DNA from 2 places in the Kitasatospora sp. NPDC091335 genome. Region 1 is predicted to be linked to the other one. Evidence: riboswitches for the same ligand, from Rfam matches in the RefSeq annotation. Region 1 holds a riboswitch; the other holds the start of a gene.
What was found. A riboswitch is a leader RNA that binds a small molecule or an ion and turns the genes downstream of it on or off. The one in region 1 is predicted to bind ZMP and ZTP.
Positions count from the first base shown of each region.

Region 2: it holds a riboswitch for ZMP and ZTP, as region 1 does, so the genes downstream of both, ACIQOW_RS27975 (bifunctional 5,10-methylenetetrahydrofolate dehydrogenase/5,10-methenyltetrahydrofolate cyclohydrolase) here and ACIQOW_RS23345 (glycine hydroxymethyltransferase) in region 1, are expected to answer to the same signal.

Region 1 is NZ_JBIVUM010000011.1:79,705-83,908, reverse strand. Features, by position in the region: gene ACIQOW_RS23355 (ABC transporter substrate-binding protein) at 1-188, opposite strand, end outside; gene ACIQOW_RS23350 (ABC transporter permease) at 344-1,318, opposite strand; ZMP/ZTP riboswitch at 1,623-1,720, shown strand; gene ACIQOW_RS23345 (glycine hydroxymethyltransferase) at 1,741-3,201, shown strand; gene ACIQOW_RS23340 (aldehyde dehydrogenase family protein) at 3,386-4,204, opposite strand, start outside.
Region 2 is NZ_JBIVUM010000015.1:86,903-91,106, forward strand. Features, by position in the region: gene ACIQOW_RS27970 (phosphodiester glycosidase family protein) at 1-2,388, shown strand, start outside; ZMP/ZTP riboswitch at 2,521-2,606, shown strand; gene ACIQOW_RS27975 (bifunctional 5,10-methylenetetrahydrofolate dehydrogenase/5,10-methenyltetrahydrofolate cyclohydrolase) at 2,654-3,514, shown strand; gene ACIQOW_RS27980 (dienelactone hydrolase family protein) at 3,535-4,204, opposite strand, start outside.

The sequences.
Region 1 (4,204 bases):
GCGCCGGGCACGGCCGGGGCCGGTCCGGCGCTCTCCTGCTCGCTGCCGAGCACGGCGGTCAGCGGGGAGGTCTCCTTGGCGGAGGCCCCGGCGGTGCCGGAGCCGGTGGTGCTGCCCGCGCCGGCCGAGCAGGAGGTCGCCAGCAGGGCGGTGGCGATGACGGCGAGGGACGGTCTGGTCCAGCGCATGGCGAATCTCTCCTTGCCCCGGCGGATCGTGCCGGGACGGGCTCGGGTTGACGGATGTCTCGGGTTGACGGATGTGAGGGGGTGGTCGATGGGGCCCGGCAGGCACCGGTGCTCCGGTGCGCGGGCCGCGTCGGCTCAGCGGGCGCCGAGCGGGCTCAGCGCGCTCCGGTGCGCGGGTCGAGCGCGTCCCGGACGGCGTCGCCGAGCAGGTTGAAGGCGACGACGAACAGCAGCAGTGCCACCCCGGGGAACACCATGTAGGTGGGGTCGGCCTGGAAGACCTCGGAGCCGCGCGCGATCATCCGCCCCCAGTCGGGGACGGGTTCGGTGATGCCGACGCCGAGGAAGGACAGCGCGGCCTCGGAGGCGACGAAGGTCGGCACCGCCATGGTGGCGTGCACCAGCAGCTGCGAGCGAACATTCGGCAGGAGTTCGTGGACGACGACATGGAACCGGCTCGCACCCTGGGCCCGGGCGGACTGCACGAAATCCCTTTCCCGGAGCGATCGGACGGTGGCCCGCAGGGAAAGTGCGAGCGGAATCCAGCCGAACGCCGAGAAAACCAGGATCAGCACCAGGAACTGCATCCACTCCGGTTCCGCGGTGCCCGGGTCGACCAGCCGGGACTGGATCACCGGGCTGAGCGCGAGCAGCAGGAGCAGGGTCGGAAAGGCCAGCAGCACATTGGCGAGGAATCCGAACAGCCGGTCCGTGATCCCGCCGAGGTAGCCGACCGCCACGCCGGCCAGCACGCCCAGCGTGGTGGTCACCGCGGCGGACGCGAAGGCGATCAGCAGCGAGGTGCGGATGCCGTACAGCAGCTGGGTGAACACGTCCCGGCCGAGGCCGGGCTCCAGGCCGAACCAGAAGTCGCCGGAGATCCCGCCGTTCGGCAGCATCGGCAGGCCGCCGTCGCTGAGCAGGCCGGGGACGTCCTGGCCGTAGTGGTCGACCGGGTTCTTCCCGTACAGCGCGGCGACCAGCGGGGCGCCGAGGGCGAGCAGCAGGAACAGCACCACCACGGCCAGGGCGGTGGCGCCGACCCGGTCCCGCAGGATCCGGCGGAGCAGGCCGTGGGCGGCGGGCGCGGGCCCGGCCGCGGGTGCTGGGACCGTGTCGACCACTGCCATGAGGCGTAACCCCCGAATTCTCCGCCGCCCCATGGGTGAGGGTGCGCTGGTGTGCATTTCCGGTACGGCCTCCGGGGGTTTCCCGGCGGCCGTTCGAGCGACATTGGATCGGATGCTTCCGAGGTTCCGCAAATCACCCGCGGAGGACGTTCGGGTATTTCCCGCCGAATCGTTTCGGGAAATGTGGCGGCTTCATTTCGCTGAAACACTGGCGTTGCAAAACAACGGGCATACCAGAGCAAACCGGACGGGGTGTTCCGCATTCTGAGACCTCCGCCACAGTCCGTCCCGGGTTGGTACGATCCGGGTGGGCCGCAACTGGCGCGCAGGGATGGAATCAACCATCGGGAAGCGGCCCCGTGAATCCTCACGTGCACGTTGCCGAGCGCCTGGGCCCCCCGTATCCCCACCAGGAGACCGCCTTGGCCCAGCAGCAGCCCCACACCGCCGCCTCCGTCGCCGCCGACACCGCCTTCCGCAGCGCCCTCGACGTGGTCGCCGGCGTCGAACCGCGGATCGCCGCCGCCATCGGCCGCGAACTGACCGACCAGCGCGCCTCGCTCAAGCTGATCGCCAGCGAGAACTACGCCTCCCCGGCAGTCCTGCTCACCATGGGCAACTGGCTCAGCGACAAGTACGCCGAGGGCACCGTCGGACGCCGCTTCTACGCGGGCTGCCGCAACGTCGACACCGTCGAGGGCATCGCCGCCGAGCACGCCCGCGAGCTGTTCGGCGCCGACCACGCCTACGTCCAGCCGCACTCCGGCATCGACGCCAACCTCACCGCCTTCTGGGCCGTCCTCTCCCAGCGGGTCGAGAGCCCGGCCCTGGAGCGCGCTGCGGTGCGCAACGTCAACGACCTCACCGAGCAGGACTGGGCGCGGCTGCGCCAGGAGCTCGGCAACCAGCGCATGCTCGGCATGTCCCTGGACACCGGCGGCCACCTCACCCACGGCTTCCGGCCCAACATCTCGGGCAAGATGTTCGAGCAGCGCAGCTACGGCACCGACCCGGCCACCGGCCTGATCGACTACGACGCGCTGCGCGAGACCGCCCGCGAGTTCCGCCCGCTGATCATCGTGGCCGGCTACTCCGCCTACCCGCGGCTCGTCGACTTCCGCCGGATGCGCGAGATCGCGGACGAGGTCGGCGCCACCCTCATGGTCGACATGGCGCACTTCGCCGGCCTGGTCGCGGGCAAGGTGCTCACCGGTGACCACGACCCGGTCCCGCACGCCCACATCGTCACCACCACCACCCACAAGTCCCTGCGCGGCCCGCGCGGCGGCATGGTGCTGTGCCGTTCCGAGCTGGCCGAGCACGTCGACCGCGGCTGCCCGCTGGTGCTCGGCGGCCCGCTCTCGCACGTCATGGCCGCCAAGGCGGTCGCCCTCGCGGAGGCCCGCCGCCCCGAGTTCCAGGTCTACGCCCGCGCCGTCGTCGACAACGCCAGGGCGCTCGCCGAGGGACTGCTGCGCCGCGGCGGCAAGCTGGTCACCGGCGGCACCGACAACCACCTGGTCCTCGCCGACGTCTCCGGCTACGGCCTGACCGGCCGCCAGGCCGAGGCGGCGCTGCTCGACTCGGGCATCGTCACCAACCGCAACTCCGTCCCGCAGGACCCGAACGGCGCCTGGTACACCTCGGGCGTCCGTCTCGGCACCCCGGCCCTCACCACCCGCGGCCTCGGCACCGCCGAGATGGACGAGATCGCCGACCTGATCCACACCGTCCTGCGCGCCACCACCCCCGCCACCACCGCGAAGGGCGCCCCCTCCAAGGCGGCCTACTCCCTGGACGCGGCCCTCCGTGACGCCACCGCCAAGCGGGCCGCCGACCTGCTCGCCCCGTACCCGCTCTACCCGGGCGTCGACCTGGTCTGACGGCCCGCCGGAAGCCGCCGGGGCCCGCACGCAGGCGGCACGCGGACCGCCGGGGCCCGGCCACCGCCGCCCGCGGCCGGCACGGCGGCGCACAGACCGCCCGGGGCCGTCGAACCTCCGCTCGACGGCCCCGGGTGCCGGGCCGGCGGTCCTTCCCGCCGCCCCCTCACCCGGCCCGATTCCGCTAGTACTGCAGGGACTTGTACTGGAGGAACTCCTCCAGCCCGTGGCGGCCCAGCTCCCGGCCGAGCCCCGAGCTCTTGTAGCCGCCGAAGGGCGCGAGCGGGTTGAAGCGGCCGCCGTTGAGGTCGACCTGGCCGGTGTCGAGGCGGCGCGCGAAGGCGGCGGCGGTGTCGGTGTCACGGGCCCAGACGCCACCGGACAGGCCGTACGGGGTGCCGTTGGCCAGCTCGGCGGCGTGGTCCTCGTCCCGGTAGCGGAGGATCGCCAGGACCGGGCCGAACACCTCCTCCTGGGCGACCGTCATCTCCGGGGTCACGTCGGCGAGCACGGTCGGGCGGACGTAGTAGCCGGTGGGCAGCTCGGCGACCGGCTCCGAGCCGCCGACGACCAGCCGGGCGCCCTCGGCCAGCGCGCCGTCGATGTAGCCGCGCACCCGGGCCAGCTGCCTGGCGTTGACCAGCGGGCCGATCCGGGTCTGCGGGTCGGCCGGGTCGCCGGGGCGGTACCGGGCGGCCGCCTCCTCGGCCCTGGCGACCGCCTCCTCGTACTGGTCCTCGTGCACCAGCAGCCGGGTCAGCGCGCTACAGGTCTGGCCCGAGTTGGCGAAGACGTTGGCGACGTTCACCTTGACCGCGCGGGCCAGGTCGGCGCCCGGCAGCACCACGTTGGCCGACTTGCCGCCGAGTTCCAGGGAGACCCGCTTCAGCCCCCGGCCCGCCGTCTCGGCGACCTGCCGCCCGACGGCGGTGGAGCCGGTGAACGAGACCACGTCCACCTCCGGGTGCCCGACGAGCGCCGCGCCCGCCACCGCTCCGGTGCC
Region 2 (4,204 bases), on a different contig from region 1:
GAATCCGGCCCCGCCGAGGTCGCCGTCACCGCCAAGGGCGCCGACAGGTCCGTCCTGCCGCTCACCGTGCTCGGCCCCGCCGTACGCATCACCGCCGGCAACGAACCGATCGGCCTCGAAGGCACCGGCACCACCGCCGGCCTCACCGTCACCGGCTACGACGCACTCGGCCACGCCGCACCCGTCGAAGCCGCCGACGTCAAGGTCACCGGCGGCGAGGGCGTCGTCGAGGCCGGCGCCGCCGCCGACGGCACCATCACCCTCAAGGCCCTGGCCGACGGCAGGTCCGCCACCCTCAGACTGACGGTCGGCACCCTGGAGACCGCCGTCGCCGTCACCGTCGGCATGACCGAGAAGCCCTTCGCCGACTTCTCCGACGCCGCCGCCTGGAAGTCCGGCAACGACCGCGCCCCCGGCGGCTCGGTCGCCCCCGCCGCCGGCCCCGACGGCACCCACGGCCTGCGCCTGACCTACGACTTCACCCAGTCCACCGGCACCCGCGGCCAGTACGCCATCGCCCCCGAGGGCATCGTGCTGCCCGGCCAGCCCCGCTCCGTCAGCATGTGGATCGAAGGCGACGGCAACGGCGCCTGGCCGCGCGTCCAGTACCGCACCGCCGCCGGCGTCACCGCCAACCTCGACGCCCCGATGGTCACCTGGAACGGCTGGCGCAAGGTCGAATTCCCCATCCCCGCAGGCGTCCAGTACCCGCTGACCTTCCAGCGCTTCCGCCTCATGGAGACCGGCGCCGCCCGCTCCTACAGCGGCGCCCTCACCCTCGCCGACCTGCGCGTCAAGGTCGCCCCCGACGTCGAACTGCCCGTCCAGCCCAAGGTCACCGACCCCGTCGTGCTCACCCACGGCACCGTCGACGGCCGCCAGTTGCGCGTCGCCGTCATGTCCGACGCCCAGTTCATCGCCCGCAGCCCCGACAGCGACATCGTCCAGGCCGCCCGCCGCACCCTGCGCGACATCGCCGCCGCCAAGCCCGAACTGCTCGTCATCGACGGCGACTTCGTCGACGAGGCGTCCCCCGCCGACTTCGCCCTCGCCCGCAAGCTCCTCGACGAGTTCGACCAGCTCACCGGACGCACCATCCCCTGGCACTACGTGCCCGGCAACCACGAGGTGATGGGCCCCGGCACCATCGACAACTTCAAGGCCGCCTTCGGCGACACCACCCAGGTGTTCGACGTCAAGGGCACCCGCTTCGTCACCCTGAACAGCTCGCTCGGCACCCTGCGCGGCAGCGGCTTCGACCAGATCGCCACCCTGCGCAACGCCCTGGACGGCGCCGCCAAGGACCCGTCCATCACCGGCCTGCTGCTCTTCGAACACCACCCCACCCGCGACCCGCTGCCCGACCAGGGCAGCCGGCTCAGCGACCGCAAGGAAGCCGCCCTCGTCGAGCAGTGGCTCGCCGACTTCCGCACCAAGGGCAAGTCCGCCGCCATGGTCACCGGCCACGTCGGCGCCTTCCACGCCCAGAGCATCGACGGCGTCCCGCACCTGATCAACGGCAACTCCGGCAAGGGCCCCGCCTCCGAACCCGACCGCGGCGGCTTCACCGGCTGGACGATGCTCGGCATCAACCCCACCGCCGGCAAGGTCACCGACCCCTACGCCGTCACCGACGACACCTCCGCCTGGCTGCGCGCCGAGGTCCGCGCCCGCGCCGACGCCGTCGACCTCAAGGCCCCCACCGCGCTCGGCCTGCTCGAAGCCGCGCCGGTCAACGCCACCTTCACCCAGGACGGCGAGCGCACCGTGCCCGTCGCCTGGCCCGTCACCGCCCAGTGGGGCGGCACCGGCGTCCACATCGGCACCGCCGCGAGCGCCCCGCGCGGCGCCCTCGCCGCCTACGACCCGGCCACCGGCACCCTGACCGGGCTGCGCCCGGGCCGCGGCACGCTGAGCGTCACCGTCGGCGGGGTGAAGGCCGAACAGCCGCTCACCGTCGGCGCGGTGCCCGCCTGCACCACCACCGTGCGCGGCAAGCACTCCTCGCTCGCCGTCACCGCGGGCGTCACCTGCCTGGAGGGCGCGAGCATCGACGGACCGGTCCTGGTCCAGCCCGGCGCCGCCCTGATCGCGGTGGACTCCACCGTCAACGGCCCGCTCTCCGCCCGCGGCGCGAGCACCCTGGTGCTGACCGACACCACCGTCAACGGCCCCGTCGCCGTCAGCGGCACCACCGGCACCACGGCGATCCTGCGCGGCACCGTCGCCGGGCCGCTGCACGTCGCCCTGAACAAGGGCGCCACCCTGCTGGCCGGCACCACCGTGCGCGGCCCGCTGGACTGCGCCGGCAACACCCCCGACCCGGTGAACGGCGGCATCGCCAACACCGTGAACGGGCCGAAGGGCGGTCAGTGCGCCAAACTATGACGGATCGTCAGAAATGAACGGTCGGAAGTGAATCTCCAGTGGTGCACCGCAGGCCCGGACCGCTCCTCGCGGCCCGGGCCTGCGGCCTTCCCGGAAACTTTCGAGCGGGAACCGTCCGTACGGGCTATCGTGGTCGCGGGCCGTGACTGGCGCTGAGGTGGAGAACCACCGGGGAGCGGCCTGACACCCCGTCGATGCCGTGCGCCTGGGCACCCATTGTGGAGCTCGGGAGTGGCACGTGGTGCAGACACAGCAGGCGCGGCTGATGAACGGCACGGATCTCGCCCGCCGGATCATCGAGACCAGCGCGGCAACCGCCGAGGACATCCGCCACCGCACCGGCACGTCGCCGTGCCTGGCGACCGTCCTGGTGGGGGAGGACCCGGCCTCGGTCACCTACGTCCGGATGAAGCAGGCCCGTTGCGCGAAGGCCGGCATCCGCTCGCGGCATGTCGCCCTCCCCGCCTCGGTGAGCACCGCCGGGCTGGTGGAGGCCGTCACCGAGTTGTCCGAGGACCCGGACGTGCACGGCATCCTGCTCCAACACCCGGTCGGGCCGCACCTCGACGAGCGCGCCGCGTTCGAGGCGATCGCCCCCGGCAAGGACGTCGACGGGGTCACCACGCACTCCTTCGCCGCGACGGCCTTCGGACTGCCCGGCTTCGTCTCCTGCACGCCCGGAGGGATCATGCGCCTGCTGGACGAATACGACGTCGACCTCACCGGCAAGCACGCCGTCGTGGTGGGACGCAGCCCCATCCTCGGCAAGCCCGCCGGCCTGCTCCTGCTCGGACGGGACGCCACCGTCACCTACTGCCACTCCCGCACCGTCGGCCTGCCCGCGATCGTGCGCGAGGCCGACGTCCTGGTCGCCGCCGTCGGCCTCCCGCGCTTCATCGAGGGGGCGGACGTCAAGCCCGGCGCCGTGGTGGTCGACGCGGGCTACAACCCGGGCAACGTCGGGGACGTCGACTTCGGGACCGCCCGCCATCGGGCGAGCCTGATCACCCCCGTGCCCGGCGGCGTCGGCCCGATGACCATCGCCGTCCTCCTCGCCCAGACCGTCGAGGCCGCCGCACGCCAACTCGCCCTGCCTGCACCGGCCCCCGCTCCCTCCAGGCCCTGACGCTCCGCCCCGCCCCCGGTTCACTCCGTCACGGGCAGGCACTCCGCGAGCAGGCCGACGATGTCGCGCCACGCCCGCCGCGCGTGCAGCGGGTGGTGGCCGACGCCGGGCAGCACCTCCTGGTCGACCATCGGGTGGTGGAAGGCGTGCAGCGCGCCGCCGTAGACCACCAGGCGCCAGTCGACGCCCGCGTCCTGCATCTCGGCGGCGAAGGCCTCCCGCTGCGCGGGCGGCATGATCGGATCCTCCGACCCGACCCCGGCCCACACCGGGCAGCGGATGCGCGCCGCCTCGCCCGGGCGGCCCGTGGTCACCGCGTTGACCGTCCCGATCGCCCGCAGGTCGACCCCGTCGCGCCCGAGTTCCAGCACGACGGCGCCCCCGGTGCCGTAGCCGATGCCGGCGATCCGCTCGGGGTCGGTCCGGGGCTCGGCCCGCAGCACGTCCAGTGCCGCATGGCCGATGTCCCGCAGCCGCTCGGGGGCGGCGAGCAGCGGGAGCACGTGCGCCAGCATCTCCTGCGGATCGGTGAACCAGCGCCCGCCGTTGATGTCGAACGCCAGCGCCACGTACCCCAGTTCGGCGAGGGCGTCGGCGCGGCGGCGCTGGAAGTCGTTCAGGCCAGGACCCTCGGGCCCGACCAGCACCGCGGGCCCGCGGCCGCTCCCGGCGGGCAGCGCGAGGTGCCCG